DNA from 3 places in the Paenibacillus sp. 2TAF8 genome. Region 3 is predicted to be linked to each of the others. Evidence: riboswitches for the same ligand, from Rfam matches in the RefSeq annotation. Region 3 holds a riboswitch; each other region holds the start of a gene.
The links. Region 3 has a riboswitch for S-adenosylmethionine ahead of AB4Z30_RS23425 (methionine ABC transporter ATP-binding protein). Riboswitches for the same ligand answer to the same signal wherever they lie in the genome.
Positions count from the first base shown of each region.

Region 1: it holds a riboswitch for S-adenosylmethionine, as region 3 does, so the genes downstream of both, metA (homoserine O-acetyltransferase MetA) here and AB4Z30_RS23425 (methionine ABC transporter ATP-binding protein) in region 3, are expected to answer to the same signal.
Region 2: it holds a riboswitch for S-adenosylmethionine, as region 3 does, so the genes downstream of both, mmuP (S-methylmethionine permease) here and AB4Z30_RS23425 (methionine ABC transporter ATP-binding protein) in region 3, are expected to answer to the same signal.

Region 1 covers NZ_JBFRFN010000005.1:288,135-294,649, forward strand. Annotated here, with positions in the region: gene AB4Z30_RS10150 (PLP-dependent transferase) at 1-787, opposite strand, end outside; gene metA (homoserine O-acetyltransferase MetA) at 812-1,729, opposite strand; SAM riboswitch class I at 1,856-1,980, opposite strand; gene corA (magnesium/cobalt transporter CorA) at 2,440-3,375, shown strand; gene AB4Z30_RS10165 (HRDC domain-containing protein) at 3,488-4,489, opposite strand; gene AB4Z30_RS10170 (ROK family protein) at 4,673-5,551, opposite strand; gene AB4Z30_RS10175 (MOSC domain-containing protein) at 5,634-6,320, opposite strand; gene AB4Z30_RS10180 (phosphodiester glycosidase family protein) at 6,350-6,515, opposite strand, start outside.
Region 2 covers NZ_JBFRFN010000026.1:7,704-14,218, reverse strand. Annotated here, with positions in the region: gene AB4Z30_RS25805 (spore germination protein) at 1-99, shown strand, start outside; gene AB4Z30_RS25800 (GerAB/ArcD/ProY family transporter) at 190-1,290, shown strand; gene AB4Z30_RS25795 (Ger(x)C family spore germination protein) at 1,287-2,492, shown strand; SAM riboswitch class I at 2,630-2,731, shown strand; gene mmuP (S-methylmethionine permease) at 2,823-4,217, shown strand; gene mmuM (homocysteine S-methyltransferase) at 4,214-5,293, shown strand; gene AB4Z30_RS25780 (ABC transporter permease) at 5,415-6,515, opposite strand, start outside.
Region 3 covers NZ_JBFRFN010000020.1:36,878-43,392, reverse strand. Annotated here, with positions in the region: gene AB4Z30_RS23435 (MetQ/NlpA family ABC transporter substrate-binding protein) at 1-109, opposite strand, end outside; gene AB4Z30_RS23430 (methionine ABC transporter permease) at 150-809, opposite strand; gene AB4Z30_RS23425 (methionine ABC transporter ATP-binding protein) at 809-1,843, opposite strand; SAM riboswitch class I at 1,965-2,102, opposite strand; gene AB4Z30_RS23420 (Cthe_2314 family HEPN domain-containing protein) at 2,280-2,999, opposite strand; gene AB4Z30_RS23415 (COX15/CtaA family protein) at 3,294-4,181, opposite strand; gene AB4Z30_RS23410 (thioredoxin family protein) at 5,305-5,649, opposite strand; gene AB4Z30_RS23405 (DUF2515 family protein) at 5,792-6,515, shown strand, end outside.

The DNA.
Region 1 (6,515 bases), on a different contig from region 3:
TAAGTGCATTATACTCATGACGTTCCATGCGTAGAGCCAGCGTTTTCATGCCTTTCATTAATTGGTAGGAATCACTCGGCGATAACACGGCTCCAATGGAGTTATGCAGGAATGCCATCTCTTCAGACAATTTTTCACCTTTGGTAATAATTAATCCAGCGAGCACATCATTATGTCCACCCAGATATTTGGTCGCACTATGAATGATGATATCGGCTCCAAGTTCAATCGGACGTTGGAAGAAAGGCGTTAGAAGCGTATTGTCCACAATGGTCAACAGGTTGTGCGTTTTCGCCCAGGAAGCAACGGCTTGTATGTCCGTAATCATCATAAGCGGGTTGGTTGGCGTCTCGATAAACACTGCCTTGGTATTCGGCTGACGGATGTTCTCCAGTGCTGCAAGATCATTAGTATCCACATAACTTGCCGATATACCGAACCGGGACAAAATCCGTTCCAGCAGACGATAAGTACCACCATACAGGTCAAGAGAAACAATCAGGTGATCCCCTTGACTGAACAAAGCAAAGATCGTTTGCAATGCTGCCATACCTGAACTACAGGCAAAACCTGCATCTCCGGACTCAAGCACCGCTGCTGCTTCTTCAAGCACTTTCCGTGTTGGATTCGTCGTACGGATGTAATCAAACCCCGTGCTTTGTCCCAGCTTCGGGTGACGAAACGCAGTGGATTGATAGATCGGAAAGTTAACAGCACCTGTTACCGGTTCATTGATGGACCCAATTTGAGCTAGACGGCTTTCCATTTTCAACTTGTTATCTTCCATTACTGTATCCTCCTGTAATCTCGATTAGATTTGCGGGCCAATATCGTAAGGCGTTTCCTGATACACATAGTAATTGAGCCAATTAGAGAATAATAAGTTAGCGTGTGCACGCCATGTTGCCGGAGGTATACGGGATGGATCATCTTTAGGATAGTAATACTTCGGTAGCGCGATATCCAATCCCTTGGCAACATCACGATCATATTCCCACTTTAATGAAAATGGATCATACTCGGCATGTCCTGTAGCAAAAATTTGCTTCCCGTCTTTGGTTGCAACCAGGAATACGCCAGCTTCTTCCGATTCAGCCAAGATCTCCAGCTTATCGTTTTTCTCGATATCCTCTCGCCTTACCTCTGTGTGACGGGAGTGTGGAACGTTGAAAACTTCATCAAATCCGCGGAGCAAAGGAACATGAGGTTTGTTGATTGTATGTGGGAATACGCCAAAACACTTTTCATCCAGCGGAACTTTGGGTACATCAAAATGGTGGTATAAACCTGCCTGTGAGGCCCAACATATATGCATTGTCGAGGTTACATTGGTTTTGGTCCACTCAAAGATTTCCTGAATCTCTTCCCAATAATTCACATCCTCGAAATCCATTTGTTCAACCGGTGCACCCGTAATGATCATGCCGTCAAAACGGCGGTGCTGGATCTCGTCAAATGTTTTGTAAAACAAGTCTAAATATTCTTGTGACGTGTTCTTGGATGTGTGAGATTTGGGATGCACCAGCACAACATCAACTTGAATGGGTGTGTTACCCACCAGACGCAGCAATTGCGTTTCGGTCGTCTCCTTCGTAGGCATCAGATTGAGTATGGCTATACGAAGCGGACGAATATCCTGCTTGTACGCAGATGATTCGTCCATAACGAAAATATTCTCCCCTTCAAGCACTTCTTTTGCTGGCAGTGTATCCGGAATTTTAATTGGCATGGTGAGTCGACTCCTCCTTTTTCATAGATCGCATTGGGTGCGAAAATCATTTCCTGAGAAGCTCTGTATATGACAAAGACCTCTCTCGGATTCCGAGAAAGGTCATATGTAAACAGATATGCGCCTCTCTCATCTCTCAGTTACAACAGCACCTCAGGGGTACTTGGTCGCTGCAAGAATTAGCACCGTGCGTTGTTTCGCCGGTTGCCGGGTTTCATCGGGCTGGTCCCTCCACCTACTCTTGATAAGATTTCGCTGTATTCAATTATAATTCAAATATATTAACTTTTACTTTAAAACATTACCGCCCTCACGTCAAGAACCAGTTGTTTGATTTGAGTATACACTGGGAACCGTTCATCCTCTGTTGTCATACACTGCCTCAGAGCGCTAAATAGACACATTTTTGCGCTTGAAAGCACTCTGGACCAGCGGTATACTATACAAGTGTTTATAAGTCCTTATGTGAGAGGTGACATATTAAATGGATGGCGACCCGAGGCCCAACTGGCAGTCGAATTCCGAACAACTGCATAGAGAATTGACATCAGCATGTYGGCAACGGGACGTTTCTTCCGTTTGATTATAGATTGATGAACGCAGTACAGCCCTGATTACCAGGCTCCGCTGCCGACCGGCTGATCTGTTCTTTTGCGCCCATATTAATGATGAAATCCGCCAAAATGGCGGGTGCAGAAGGAGTAGATAACATGAAAATCCGGTTGGTTAACAATGGTGTATTTATCCCGGTGGATGACATTCAGCAAGCGCTGACTCCACCAGCGGAAGGATTTTACTGGATTGATGCGGACGTGGACGATCTGGCTGTACTTCAGCCGCTCTTTTCCATGCATGATCTGGCTGTGGAGGACTGCTTGAGTGATGAGGAGCAGCGTCCGAAGATTGAAATTTATGAGAACCATTATTTTATCGTTATTAATAGTATTCGTTTTGATGATGAAGAAATTTTCCTGAGAGCACTCAATCTCTTTCTCGGCAGACATTTTATCATCACGGTTACCAAACAAAAGATCAGTGAATTACGTACATTGAAGCCTATTCTCTGGGAACAGGAGATCAGCAGCCCTGATCGCCTGCTTTACCTGCTGGTTGACTTGATCGTAGATAATTACTTTACCGTTGGAGATCGAATTGAAGCACGAATTGAGAAGCTTGAGGAAGACATCCTGATGCATACCAAAAAGTCACACCTGAATGAGATTATTGGTCTGCGAAGCGAAATCTTGTGGCTTAAAAAGGTGCTGGGTCCTCAAAAAGAGGTCATCAACACACTCAACAAAAAAGATCTGCGTCTCATTGATGATCAGTTGCAGAAATACTTCAGTGACATCTATGAGAACGCCGTAAAAATATCGGAAACGTTCGAAACATACCGCGATCTGATGGGCAACTTGCGAGAAGCCTATCAGTCCAGTATTGCAAACCGGGCCAATGAGATCATGCGGGTGTTTACCGCCATCACCACGGTGTTCATGCCGTTGACCGTGATTACCGGAATATACGGAATGAACTTTGATAACATGCCTGAATTGCACTGGAAATATAGTTATTATGCGGTTATTGGCTTGATGGTCACATTAGGTCTAACCATGTTTTTCATTTTCCGCAAAAAAGACTGGATCTGAAACGATCATTACATGCGCAATATCATACCATCACACGAATGAATAAGACGAAGCGATCCTTCTCGGGACGACTTCGTCTTTTTGATATCTTTTGCTTTTGAACGCTTTTTAACTAACCTGCATTGCGCTCAGTTTCGGCATGTCTGCGGAAACGAATGCGAATCATACGTAACCGCTCGTACACTTGCTCCAAACTTCCTCCTTCTGGGCGCTCTCCCCCATAAACTTTATGTAAGACAGGCTTTAAAAACATATCTCCCAACTCCTCATAGGCATTCCATACTGCCTCTTGTTCAGTCTCAGGCATTACGGACAGTTCTACATCCAGCAAAGAATCCGTGTCATATCCCTCCAGATCCAGCGTTTCCAAAAGTTCGATTAATTCCCGCCGGGATAATCCCGACTTAGTCACAATCGTTTCCAAGGTATGTCCTGCCTTCATTCCTTCCAGCACATGTTTACGCGTGATGAATTTATCCAGTTCCTGCTTGTATTTCTGCTCTTTCTGCTTGTATAGCCAGCTTTCGTACTCTTCTTCTTTCAACACTGTATACACCCAGTCTAACGGGAAAGATCTCAATCGCTCGATCCCACTCGTCATTTCCAGCCATTCCAGCCCATATTCCGTTGCTTTGCTCTCGCCAACACCTGGCAGCTGCATTAGTTCGTCCATCGTATGTGGAATAAAGGCACTGATTAACCGTAGTAAACGATTCGTCGCTACAAAATAAGGAGCTTTTCGGTCCGAAGCCGCTTTTTGCCTGCGCCATGCGCACAGTTCCTCATACAATTGCTCATTTCCGTATAATTCACTAAAACAATGCAGGCGCTGGCCCGCATAACTACGCAGCTTCAAATCCTCATTTTCGTGGTACAATCCATGCAGCAGTGGACGATACCCTTCGCTCATTCGCATGGCAAGTTGATGACGATAAATGTGTAGCAGCTCTTCCCACGATGTTCCTTCATACCAGATCGTATCTTCCCGATCACCTGCTTCATATTGGCTCCATCCCAAATGCCAGGTATACTCCTCCTCGCCAATCCATAACTGGGCAATCTCCTCATTCTGATCTGACACTCTGGATAATTTGTTCATGAAGATAACTTCCATTGTTTGTTCCCTCCTTTGGATGTTACAGCCTGTCCGATTAAGAAAAGCACTCTCTGTTTCCAGACAGCACAAAAAAGCACCCCTCCTGCAAAATCGTTGCAAGAGAGGTGCTTCCTCATTAACCGTACTATACTGTTGGCTATATCATAACACACTGGTAAAATTCGTCAATCCCTGAACGGTTTATTTCGCCAAGGCTAATTTCGCCAGTGCCAGTGAACCGCACAAGCCAGCATTATCTCCCAAACCTGGTGAAACAATATACTCATCCATTCCAGTGTGAAGTGACGGATGCTGCACATAACCTCCGAGCAATTCCTGCAGTTTGCTGCGAACCATCGGGAACAGGTGCTCCTGCTTCATCACGCCTCCGCCCATTACAATTTTCTGAGGCGAAAGAATCAACACATAATGCATCAGAGCATGTGCAAGATAATGTGCTTCGATCTCCCAAGCCTTGTGGTCTGCCGGCAATTCATAAGCTGGTTGTTTCCAGCGTTTGTTAATGGCTGGCCCTGCTGCGAGACCTTCCAGGCAGTCCCCGTGATATGGGCAAAATCCTGCATATTCATCTTCCGGATGTCTTCGTACGATGATATGCCCCATCTCGGGATGTGACAATCCATGCACCATTTTCCCGCCAACAACGGCTCCTGCACCAATGCCTGTACCTACCGTTATATACAGACAGCTATCCAGTCCCTGCGCAGCTCCCCAAGTAGCTTCACCCAGAGCAGCTCCGTTTACATCGGTGTCAAACGTCATGGGGACATCAAAGTGTTCTTTGAGTTTGCCCATCATATTGTATTGTCCCCAATGCGGCTTCGGTGTTGTTGTGATGTAACCATAGGTTGGACTTCCTTCAATGGGATCAATCGGACCGAATGAACCTACACCGAGCGCTTCAATGCCTTTGCCTTCAAAGAAAGAGATGACGTGGGCCATCGTTTCTTCCGGTGTGGTCGTAGGGAAGCTTACTCGTTCCAGTACCTCTCCATTTTCTGTCCCGATACCACATACAAATTTGGTTCCTCCTGCTTCAATCGCACCTAAAACTGTCATGTTAGTTCCTCACTCCCACGTTGGTTTAAAATAAAGAAACTCGAATGCCCCAATGAATATGAATGAGGCTCTGTGATACAGCTCAGTTATGCTCAAGCTTGTTTAGCCGCTTCAGCAAAGTCTGTCTCCAGCTATCCGAAAGCACAGGAATAGCCAAGAGAGCCCGCATGCCTTCCGCATCCTGCTTCCCTTGATGCATGATCCGGTTAGCTTCAAGGATCGTCATGTATGCAGCATTTGTACGAACTTTTCTGAAACTTGACGCAGGACCAACTTCCCCTTCTTTCAGCACTCGAAAATAAAAGCCAGTATGTCCACTTTCCTGAAAATACAAAGGCAGCTCTTTATAATCATATCGTGCACTCAGCTTGAAGCATGGCTGTCTCGGCTGGCTGACTTGTACCTGCGCATCTCCTAATTCAAATACGTCACCAATGCGCACCTCTTCTTCCGTACAGCCTGTAACGGTCAGATTCTCTCCGAAAGCTCCCCAATTCAGCTTGCGATCCATCAACTGCTCAAGCGCCGCATAACGGCTGTAATCATATACACAAACAGCTTTATCAGGACCACCATGATGCACCATATCTGCCTGGGCATCCCCAGTCATTCCGGTGAATGACAGGAATACCGGGGAAGAGACAGGATGTTTCACGATACCACTCAACACTTCATGCTTCTGACCAGGCAGTGGCTTAGGCAGGCCTACATTAATTGCGAGAACTGCCGTGCTACCCTCTTCAGTTATCGGATCGCTTATAGGTGTCATGCCGCATCATACCTCCTGCAATTGTTCTTTTATCGAACAGAACCGCCAAACACGAGTGTATTACTTAACAGCCTGCCTGGAGAGGTCAGCATCTTGCCACCTGCATACATACCAGAGGATGCACCACCATCCAGGTTCATTGCCTGTTTAGCTCCCAGCTTTTGCATCACAGCTGCCCACTGTTTTATTGTAGCA
Region 2 (6,515 bases), on a different contig from region 3:
TTGAGTGATTGGAAGGATTTTGTCATCCGTGCCCCGCTGAATATGATGAGAAGACGTCCTGACATGATGAATACCACCGACGAAGACCGCAAGAAATAATGTTGTTCGAAGTGAAGTTTCGTGCCAAACAGTTCTGTACAGTTCAGTTTAGCCTCGTATAATCCGCAGATGGTCTGGAGGTGCTAAGAAATGAATGACTCTCAAGTAAAAATAAGCACTACACAAGCCGTGGTCATTATCGTCAATTACATGCTTGGTGCAGGCATATTAACATTGCCTAGGACAACAAGCAAAGCGGTTGGTACACCGGACGTCTGGATTTCAATTATCCTCTCCGGATTGATTATCACGGGTGTGGGAATTATTCTGGTGACCTTATGCCGACGATTCCCGGAAAAGACCGTTTTCCAGTTTACGCGGGAGATCACGGGACGTTGGATTGCTTACATACTCGGCTGTGCCAACATTCTTTATTTTATGGTGATTGCTGCTTTTGAAATTCGGGTGATGGCTGACGTGACCGGTATGTATTTGCTGGAGCGTACACCTACCTGGGCCATTGTGATGGTGTTTATGTGGATCGGAATCTATCTGATTTCCGGCGGACTTCCAGTCATCGTGCGTGTGTTCGAGGTCATTTTGCCGATTACCTTGGTCATATTTGTGATGGAAATTTTGCTTAGTAATCAGTTGTTTGAGATCGGTAATCTCAGACCTGTACTCGGAGAGGGCATCATGCCTGTTGTTAAAGGATTGAAACCTTCCTTGCTTTCATACACAGGTTATGAAGTGATGCTGGTCATTACGGCATATATGCAAAATCCGAAGAAAAGCAATAAGGCCATGACTTGGGGGCTGGGCATATCTACATCGATTTATTTGATTACGGTCGTTATGGTCGTTGGCAGTTTATCGCTTGATGGAATTAAAACGAGAACCTGGCCAACGCTGGATCTGGTTCGAAGTTTTGAGATTCAGGGTTTGATCTTTGAGCGCTTCGAATCGTTATTGCTGGTTATCTGGATTTTGCAGATTTTCTCTACGTTTGCGATTACTCATTACTGCGCTTCTGTAGGGATTCGTGATCTGTTTAAAGCTAAAAAGATGCGTACCATTATGTACTGTCTTCTACCGTTTATCTATTTGGCAGCCATGATTCCCAAAAATGTATATGAAACATTTGCACTAGGTGACATGCTGGGCAATGTATCTGTCGTCTTGTTTGCCATTTTGCCTCTGGTATTGCTGCTACTGAGCATTATTCGTAAAAAAGGAGGTAAACACGCATGACTTCACTCCGGTTGTGGCTGCGTATGATCTGTGCGTTACTGATTCTTAGCCTTATCTCGGGATGCTGGAGCAGCCGGGAAATTGAAGATTTGAGTCTGTATGTTGGTCTCGGAATTGATGTTGGTCAGGAAACAAAATTCGAGAAAAAAATATCAGCTCAAGGAGGGGGTTATCCCAAAGAAGAAATTGTGACCGCGACCGTTCAGATTGCTCCAGGGAAATCGAGTGGTCAGCAGAGCGATGAAGGAGGTTCACCTTCTTCTGGAAAATCATCTTACTCCAACGAACAACTTACCGGGGATTCGTTGCTTCAAATATTTCGTCAGTTTTCCTTGCGCCGAGACCGTCCGCTCATTGGACATCATCTGAAAGTGATCGTCATTTCCAAAGATATTGCTAAAAAGTATGGATTAAAACAGTTGCTTGATTTTGTACTACGGGATAACGATATTCGCCCCAATTGCCTTGTGCTAATCAGCCATCACCGTGCGCTGGATGTACTCACTTCAAAAGATCCTTCCCGGATTCCGGCCTTTTATCTTACGGGAATCACAAATAATTCGTATATCTCTAATAAAATACTGGAGCCTGTTTCGCTTGCTAAACTGGATGCAGAGATGCAGTCTGGCTCCAGCTTTTTGCTTCAAAATGTGTTGAATGCAGATGGTGAGGATAAGTTTTCAGGGGGGAGCATCTTTAAAGCTAAAACAACGAAATTTATCGGGGAGCTTAGCCAAACCGATCTGGAAGCATTATCTTGGATTATGCCTGAGGAAAAGGCGGGCGGGGTCATCAAAACATATAGTAAGGAAGGCTTCACGGTTCTCTATGAGATCAAGAAAAAGACTATAAAAATCATTCCGAAGGTAAGTCACGGCGACATTTCGTTTCATGTCAAGGCAGAGTCCGAAGGCTGGCTAATGGAGGATTGGCGTGCGCCTGAAAAAGAAGAGAAGGGAGCCTATCTGAAAGAACTGGAACAGGATTTTGCCAAAATCGTAGATCAACAGATTGATCAGATGCTCTATAAACTCCAGCATACGTATAAAGCTGACGTTGCCGGTTTTCGGGACAGCCTCCGAATCCATTATCCAAAAACGTGGAAAAAAGTAAAAGATAACTGGGATGAAGTGTTTGCAACAGTACCTATTACCTATGAAATTAAAACAAATGTTGTAAATCCGGGATCTTCTACAGAGTAGCCCCATACTCACCAGTGGGAATGCTTACTGTGTTAACTTCGCACCAAGTGTATCGATGGCTCTGCTTGAATCGGATGCAGTATTTATTTAAATGTTGACACATCAGGCAGCAGTCGATATAGTTATACAAAATCATTTTCTTATCCAGAGAGGTGGAGGGACTGGCCCTTAGAAACCTCAGCAACAGATCTGAAGGATACTGTGCTAATTCCAGCGGGTGAAAGCCTGATAGATAGGAGCGTTTGTTTTTATTTGTCAGTAGTGGCGCACTCTTCGGGAAGAGTGGGTCTTTTTTGTTTGTTCTGGATGAAGGAGCGGGGAGCAGGTTATATGGAAAATAGCAACGATAAAGGTCAATTTCAGCGAAAAATGCAAACGAGGCATGTGGTTATGCTCTCTCTTGGCGGCGTCATTGGAACAGGTCTGTTCCTTAGCTCAGGGTATACCATTCAACAAGCCGGACCACTGGGTACGATTCTTTCTTATCTGATTGGGGCTTTGGTGGTGTACCTGGTGATGCTCTGTCTGGGCGAACTGTCTGTACATATGCCAGAGACGGGTGCATTCCATAGCTATGCAGCCAAATATATTGGACCAGCTACAGGATACACGGTGGCGTGGCTGTACTGGCTTACTTGGACAGTGGCACTGGGTTCGGAATTCACAGCTGCCGGGCTGCTCATGCAGCGCTGGTTTCCATCCGTGAACGTCTGGATCTGGAGTGCGCTGTTTGCGTTGATGATCTTCCTGTTTAATGCGTTCACAGTCAAACTTTTTGCAGAATCGGAGTTCTGGTTCTCTTTGGTGAAGGTAATGACGATTGTCATCTTTATTATTCTTGGCGGCGCAGCGATGTTTGGTATTATTCCGATGGCAAATGCTGAACCGGCTCCGTTCTTCTCCAACATTACAGCGTCAGGGTGGTTCCCTTATGGTGCAACTGCGATTCTGATGACGATGCTGGCTGTGAATTTTGCTTTCTCGGGCACGGAACTGATTGGTATTGCCGCAGGCGAAACGGAAAATCCGGAAAAAACCATTCCGAAAGCCATTCACACCACGCTGTGGCGTTTAATTATTTTCTTTATTGGTACGATCGTTATTCTGTCTGCATTGTTGCCGATGTCAGATGCAAGTGTGCTGGAGAGTCCGTTCGTTGCTGTCATGGAGCGGGTCGGTGTTCCGTATGCAGCCGACATCATGAACTTTGTTATTTTAACGGCAATTCTGTCTGCTGCGAATTCGGGGCTATATGCTTCATCACGGATGCTCTGGTCACTGGCGGATAAAAAGACGATCTCTCCATGGTTTGCCCGCCTGACGAAACGCGGAGTGCCATTCAATGCGCTTGTGCTCAGCATGGCTGGTGGTGCACTGGCTTTATTGTCCAGCATCATTGCACCGGGAACCGTCTATATCACGCTCGTTTCGATCTCAGGTCTTGCTGTGGTAGCGGTATGGATGAGCATCAGCGTGTCTCAATACATGTTCCGTAGGCAGTATCTGCGGGAAGGACATGACGTGAAAGATCTGGTTTACCGAACGCCATTATATCCAATCGTACCTATCGTTTCATTTGTATTGTGCCTGGCATCCTGCATCGGTATCGCTTTTGACCCAACGCAGCGGATTGCTCTATACTGTGGTATTCCATTTATTATCTTATGTTATATCGCGTATTATTGGACAGATCGGACGAAGAAGAAAAGAGGGATGACTTCATGACTAAACGTGAGGAAACAAATAATATCCATGTGATTCAACATATTTTGGAGGAGTATCCGGTCATGATTCTGGACGGTGCACTGGCGACGGAGCTTGAGCAGCATGGTTGTGATCTGGATGATCCGCTCTGGTCTGCACGTGTACTGCTGGAGAACCCGGATGTTATCGTGAACGTGCACGCTGATTATTTCCGTGCAGGGGCAGATTGTGCAATTACCTCCAGTTATCAGGCAACGGTGGAGGGCTTCCGCAAGCGTGGCATTGGAGAAGAGGCTGCACTGGATCTGATTCGCAAGACAGTAAAGCTGGCTGCAAAGGCTAGAGATGATGTGTGGGCAGAAGTGCAAAGAGCTACAACAGGTGCAGAAGGTTCAACAGGACAACCTGCGGTAGCGACATCGGAACATGTCGAGAAGGCAGGGAACGAGCAGAGTGAATATCGTACTGGTGAACACACTAGTGGCGAGAAGTTGCGTCGTCCGCGACCTGTCGTTGCTGGCTCTGTCGGCCCATACGGTGCCTATCTGGCGGATGGTTCCGAATATGTTGGGCATTATGGCGTCTCGGACGAAACACTTGCTGCATTTCACCGACCTCGCATGGCTGCGCTGATTGAAGCAGGAGCTGACATACTCGCATTCGAGACGATTCCTTCGTTGCAAGAGGCTCGTGTTCTTGTAGAATTGCTTAAGGAGTTTCCGAATACTCATGCGTGGCTTTCTTTTTCATTAAAAGATGGGACAAGCATCAGCGAGGGAACGTCGCTTCAGGTATGCACACAGACCTTTGGCTCTGAACCGCAGATTGCGGCAATCGGCCTGAACTGCGCTCCAATGGAAGTGGTCACGGAAGCCATCGGTATTCTTCGCCAAGGTAGCGATAAACCCGTTATCGTCTACCCGAATTCAGGCGAGATTTACGATGCCGAGACCAAAACATGGAGCGGGCAAGGCTCTTGTGGCAGCATGAAGGACGCATCGGAACAATGGGTTGCTGCTGGTGCGCATATTATTGGCGGATGCTGCCGTACAACACCGCATCAGATTAAGGAACTGGCGAAGAAGTGGCGTGGTTAGTAGCCCGAATTTTTATAGAACAAACCTGAATAAGAACATAAAAATGTATCTAAACATAAAAAACTTAGATAATCTCCAAGAGCCCTTACCTTTTTATAAATAGGTAAGAGCTCTTTTTAGGTTATTCAATAACTAACATACGTGGTGATGCCTTGCGAATTTCCTGAGATGCCAGCCAGCATCCAATCGTTGCTGCCAATATACTCAAACAGACGAATAACAGGATGCCCCATCCATTCAGAACCAAGGGAAGGTGTACGATTCCATATCCCGAGAGAACTTGTTCAAGTAACCGGGGAAGAAGATAGACGCCCGCAATAATGCCAAACATTGAACCTATCAGGGATAGCGATGCGACTCCAAGTGTAAGCGAGGAACGAATACTGCCGGATGTCATACCTATTGATTTGTAGATGCCATACGTCTTGTTCTCTTTGCGAATGCTGATCCGGCAGGTACTGAAGATGATCATAAAGGTAACAATGATGAACAGTAGCCCAATCAGAGCCATGGGATATATAAGAATGTTTAATGCTTCTTCGAAAACGGAATCCAGCAGTGTTTTTTGCGTGACGATGGAAGCAGAGTCTCTGAACTGCTCATTCAGTTGGGCTGCAATTGCCCCTGCCTGTGATGGGTCGGTGACATTAATAAAGGCAACATCTACGTCACTGTAACTTGGATTTACGCTCTTAACCGCCTGAACGGTGATTCTCCCGGATACCGACATGTTTGCGATCGCTTGATAGATACCCGAAATGATGAATGTGCGCTTCTCTCCTTCAACGTAAAGATCGATGAGGTCTCCCAAATCCTTGTTTAACATCTTGGCAACACTGACCCCGATTGAAATTTCATTCTCGCGTTCAGGGTTATTTCCTTTTAACGTCTCGAATCCGGAGTCCTTATAGCTCCCATCCAATACACCCAAATAAAGACTGATCGACGGACGGGTTGTATGGTTTTCCAAAACTTCGGAGGGAATTACGCCGTTAAGGTTTCCCTGCCAGCCCACATTTTTGATGCGGTGATCTTCTTCCAGTACACGTTGAAGTGCTGCTTTTGGAAATGTCGTTTTGTCTACGACCACCGCAGCAATGTTGGCATTGTCATACCCCCATTGGGCTGCTGTCTGATGGATGCCGATAATACTGGTCAGAACAGTATATCCGAAGACGAGGACGGAAGCGGCCACTGATGTCAGCAGTATCATTAAGACAGA
Region 3 (6,515 bases):
GAGCACCTGCTGCATTATCCGCACCACTGTCGGATTTCTTGTTGTTGCCGCAAGCTGCGAGTACGGCAATCATCATCAAGCTGAGTAAAATAATAGACCATTTTTTCATCTGTAAAACCCCTTCGCATTTTTATTTTTCAATCTATCTGTTATTTCCGGGTGAAATAAATGACTAGACGATCACCAATCATCTGCAGAAGCTGAACCAAAATAATCATGGATACAACAGAAATAATCATGATCTCATTCTGATATCGATAGTATCCATAGTTAATGGCTAGAGTACCCAGACCTCCACCGCCAACCATACCCGCCATGGCCGTATAGGACACCAGCGTAACGATGGTAATCGTAATTCCGGCAAGCAAGCCAGGTAAAGCCTCAGGTAACAACACCCGTCTGACAATCTGAGCTGTAGATGCCCCCATTGCCTGGGCTGCTTCAATGACACCGCGGTCCACTTCACGTAAAGTATTCTCCACCAGACGTGCAAAATACGGAGCAGCCGAGATGACCAGTGGTGGGATAACACCCAGCACACCTGTAGCGGTGCCCACCAGCGTACGCGTAAACGGAATAAGAGCAACAATTAATATGATGAAAGGTACCGAACGTAAAATATTAACAATAACAGATAATATGATGTAGGTTAGTTTGGAACTAGGTGAAGCCGAGCGGCCTGTCATAAACAGAATGACACCAAGCGGCAAACCCAAGAGAACAGTAAACAAACCGGATACAGCAAGAATTTGCAATGTTTCAATGGAGGCCGTACCGACCTCTTCCCAGCGTACTTTGGAAAAATCCATTATCGCAGCACCTCCACATCAAGTCCTTCTGCGGTTAGTTCAGACAAGGTCTGTTCAATCGCAGCGGAGTCACCTTCGAAACGCACCGTCAATTGACCATAAGGAACCTGCTTGATTGTAGAGATTGTACCTTGCAGAATAGCAAAATCCACACCTGTTTTGCGAACCGTTCTCGACAGAATCGCTTCATAGGTTTTATTTCCAAGAAATGAAACCTTCACCAACTTGGAAGAAACACCTGCTGCCAACTCCGTTCCTGCGTTCGCCATAACCGTTTCCTCCAGTGCGAGTCCACCTTCGCTGTCCCGTGAAACAAAATCCCGCGTAATCGCATGCTGCGGTTTCATGAATACCTCTGTCACTGGCCCTTGCTCCACAATGCCACCTTGATGGATAACGGCTACCCTGTCACAGATGTTCTGAATGACATGCATCTCGTGGGTAATCAGCACAATGGTCAGATTATACTTCTCATTAATATCCAGCAATAGCTTCAGAATCGAATTGGTTGTTTGCGGATCAAGTGCCGAAGTTGCCTCATCACAAAGAAGTACACTCGGATCACTTGCCAGAGCTCTCGCTATCCCTACCCGTTGCTTCTGTCCACCGGACAACTGAGCCGGATATTTACTGCTGTGCTGCTCTAATCCAACCAGAGCGAGCATTTCCTTCACCTTGCGATCTATCGCATCCTTAGGTGTGTTGACCAGTTTTAACGGGAATGCCACATTGTCGTATACCGTTGCCGAAGACAACAGATTAAAATGCTGAAAAATCATACCGATCTTGCGTCGTTGCTGCTGTAGTTCACTTTTGCTAAGTTCGGTCAGGTTAATGCCATCAACCCAGACCTCACCCTCCGTTGGGCGCTCAAGCAAATTAATACATCGGATCAATGTACTTTTCCCTGCACCCGAGTGACCAATCACGCCGAAAATCTCACCCTTCTGAATCTTCAGATCAAGGTGTGACAAAGCCGTCGTTGTTTTGGCGCGTTTGCCGTATGTTTTGGTTAATCCAACCAGTTCAATCAATAGTACTGCTCCTTCCCCATCACCTACATATATCTTTACCCGAAGGAAGAGAAAACTCCCCTTTCTATGCAAAAAAGAGCCCCTTTGCAGATACAAAGACGGCTCTTCACGTGAAATGACCTTCTCATCTGCCAAAATCATGCCATACATGATTCTGTAGGAATTAGCACCTAACACCTGCGATGATGACGTTATGCCATCATCGCAGATCGGTTGCCGGGCTTCATCGGGCCTGTCCCTCCGCCACTCTCGATAAGAGAAATATAAAATTGTAGGTTTATATAGTTTCATGTAGTTCATCATGTATAATGACCAAACTGCATCAAATGCTGTATTATAGACACGATTCCTTGTAAGCTTCGATCTGGAACTCAGTATAATTCAAAGTATTCCGATTTGTCAAATGGTATTATTTTTTTCAAATACACGGATTCGTTTAACGTTTCATAATCTGTTTACGCCAGATTCGATTGATGTATCGATACGCCATATGCAGCGTTTCACAGACCATATCCACACCCTGCTGCATCTCCAGAAGATGCTGATCCAGATCCTCTAGCTTTACTTTTCCACGCATCGTCTGATGTAACTGCCACAGGTCATCCTGCATTTCTGAATTCATATAATGGATCTCCATATTCCGCCGCTTGCGCAGTTTGCTCATCGGTTCCCTATAAGCTTCCTTGATTTTAATTAATTGCTGTGCGAGTTCATGATGGTCCCGATAATAATCAAATTGTCTTAGAACGGTATAATAGGAGAAATGTACTTTCGTTTTAGAGGTGTTTAATTGGAAGATTTCATTTAAAACCGTACCCAATTTATCCAGAATAGCGAAGCACCGAATAAATGCATCTTTGTAGAAATAAACATAGCGCGCATACTCTGCCTTTTCAGCAGAACTCATATCCCCCGTTGAACCAGCAACTACTCTTCTACGGAAATGCGCGGCTGCAAAATAACTCTGCTCCAGTTCATCCAACGAGGAAATTAGTCCCTGTGTCCATATATACAACTTCCGATAATCATGATTCGGATCATGGTCGACATACATCTGTTTCTCAAAAGAATCCAGGGTAAACGCCATGGTATCCATAGCCTCTTTCAATTTCCCCTGATTCACTCGTGGCTTTTCCCCTAATAAAGTACGCAGCATAGATGGCCTCCTCTTTCCACTGATGACGGCAAATATATATTATCACAGCTGTTAACAGCTGAAGATGCAGCTTAAGCCTAAACTGAAGCGAGAGTTTCGAAATAGCGTTCATCATTCATTGGTCATTTGTTAATCATAACAACTTGATTTAGGTTGCCCTGCTACCTCTCACATCAAACAAAAGTCCACCTCTCCAATGATCTACATCACCGGATGGTGGACTTTCCAACATGGACAGCGCAGCCTCAGGCCAATGCACTAACCTTCCTTTGTAAATACATAACTCGTGATCTGTTAGAAACGGTTCACCGGGCGGTGTAGCTTGTACACGAGGAAGCTCATATAGGTCAAGATACCAAACAGTACAGCGATATCCAACATATGTGCCAGCGCTACAAACATGTAAACTTCTGGACGGCTAATCGTCCACATCATGAACATACCGATAACCACTTGCAACAGAATTAAAACGACGGATAACACACCGAGTGTCCGCAATTCACGGTTATCCGGGTGTTTGCGATAGGCAAAATGCCCCAAGATCGCAATTACGATCACGAGCGACACAGCTGCCAGACGATGGGCAAAGGCAATAGCTACCCCGCCAGAGAGTTCAGGCACAATCTGCCCGTTACAGAGCGGAAATCCGGAACAACCGCCAGCAGAATTCGTATGGCTTACAAATGCCCCTGTGTACACGACCAGATACGTATAGACGGTTGAGAACCAAACCAGGTTGCGGAATCCTTTGCTGACGCGAGGATATTGATTCAGACGTTCCAAACCGCCATGTTTCGCTTCCTGCCGAATGCCTAGAGCCATCATCAACGAGCTGGCGAAGGCAATGAGCGCAAACCCAAAGTGAAGTGCCATAACCGCTGAAGACTGCGAGAAGACAACGGCAAATGCACCCATGATTCCTTGAATGATTACAAATATAAGAGTTAGCAACGAGAACAATTGCAGATCACGACGCTGTTTGCCAAATCGTAAGAAAGCAACAAACGAAGCAATGGATAGCAGCCCTGCCAGTGCACTGACGGCACGGTGGGAGTATTCAATTAGTGAGGCAACAGTATGTGCCGGCACGAGCTTTCCGTTACACAAAGGCCATTCGGTTCCACAGCCAAGGCCGGATTCGGTTTTGGTCACGACTCCGCCCCCAAAGGTAGCCAGAAACATGACAAGACAGGTTAATACGGTTAACCATTTAAATAATGTTAAGTGCTTCAATTTTTTCTCACCCGCTGTTGGTTTAAGATGGCGAAGAAGTCTTCGCTTGATAATCATGCTAACTTCATAATTGGTGCCATTGTTCTTTTGTTACTTTAAAACGATGTAATTGCCTTACCTTCCAACTTTGCTTTCATAAGAGCTCATAGCTCATTAAAGCGCTTGTTTTTAACTTTGACACTAATTTCACAACTAAATTCATTATACCGGATAAAATCATCATTGACGCCGCGCTTTGTGACAAAATGTTAACGTCTAATAAAAATTTGACCAGTGAGTCATTATTATTCTTAAATCTAATTATGTAAGCCATCAACAAGCTCGGTACCTAGAACTCCGCATTTATCATTAATCGTTTATCATTTTCAACATTTTCAACATTTTCAAATCACCGACTCCTCACTTCCGATTCTAACGATCACCATGGAGCTTATTTTGCAAATATAGCCCCTTTTCTGAACCTAACGATCACCATGGAGCTTATTTCTAAGTAACACGGCAATAATTGCTGCAAATACGCCTTTTAGTCCCCAATAGCGTCTCTGGAGATCGTTAGATTTTTTTATGAGTTACATTCGAGCAAATAACGTTCCTGGTGATCGTTAGAGCATTGAGTTACCGTGCAGTGTCTGCGAAAGGACCTGAGTTGGTATGTAGCATATCACCGCAACATTGACGCAGAAAAATCCCGACTCCGATCTTTAGCCTCTAGTTCTTTTCACCTCAACCAAAATAAAAACAAGGCCGTCTTAAGCCAAAATGTGGCTCTACCGACAGCCTTGTGTTTGCATACTTAGTCCACAGTCTTCCCTATCTTGAGATAATTCATTCCTGCTATGCTGTGCGGTACTTGCTCACCCTTATTGCTTCGGTATATGCTCCCGTACCTCACACTTTTGCATACATGCCGGAATTCGTTCTTAGCGATGTCGATCAAAGCATATCGAATGATCTGTCAATTGCAACGGTGTAACCCTTACTACATCTCGCTGCTCCACAGCTGCGTTCTCTGCACAACTCATCTAAACTTACCGCTGCTCCACAGTTCCGTCTCCGCGCAACTCATCTCACCTTACTTGTGAATCGTGTTATACACCTCAACTGCGCGATCCAAAAACTGCTCGATCTCTTCTCTAGACTTACGCAGCTTATTCACATATCGCACTAATTCCCGTCCGTCCGTATAGGCTACAAAACTTGGGATACCCAAAATATTTTGTTCCTGACTCACCGGGCCTACCTGGTCAACATCCACTTCAATCAAAGTTAAATCACGTGAATACTTGGTTTCGACCTCAGGCATAAACGGATCGATGTACTTGCAGTCTCCACACCAATCTGCCTTGAATACGGCTACCGTCAAACGTGGAGATTGAATCGCCACATCAAATTCCGGTTTGGATGTAATTTGTTCCATTTGTCACATCTCCTTTTCTGCACCTTGTCTACATCTAAGTGAAGCAAATTGGTGATTGGAAGTCAAATGTTCGGCGCATACTTAGAATAACCACAAGTTCTGGCTTATCAAACACAGTTTTTCATGAAAGGATGTTCCATTCATGACTTCCACCAGAAGCGACTCTTCGGAAACGCATCACACAGGTTCCATTATGCAGATCGTTCGCTCCATTCCCGGAGCAGCCCTGGAAGTATGGCGCGGTAAACAGGCTGCCTGGCATGCTTCCTCCCAGCTCAGACACCCTTCGCGTAACCTGAACTGGAATGCAGATACTGCTGCTGCTCTGCAGGCTGAGGTAGAACGGTTAATACCTATAGCTGGCAAATCATCTCCTACACGCAACATTCAAGCACAAAGTGCATTGGTTTGTGAGGAGGATTGTATCATTCTTGAAGAAATCAAAACCTTAACGCAGCAGCAGAATCGCAGTAATGTGACCCGCACGGCTGCTTATCTGGAATGTTATGAACAGTACCCCGAACTGCACTGGGCTCTGCTGGCGCACATGGTATCCCGCAACGGCGGATATCATATGACCGACCTGCACAGTGACCTGATGCATAATTTGCAAAACCAGGTGGATCGTGAACATATGTATCGCCTGCTGGAGCGGTGCAATGCTCTTATTTTCCAAGATGCGTACCCTCAGTTGCAGCTGTATATGCACAGTCGGCGGCTTGGCCGAAGCTGCTTCCATCTGTTGTCTCATTTTCACGTATCGGCATTTATGACGCCGTTCTGGGAGCGCTTTTGGCTGGAACGGTGCAGTTCCATACTGAGTGTGGCATTAATTATTAATGAGCAGAACTATATTGAGACCAGAG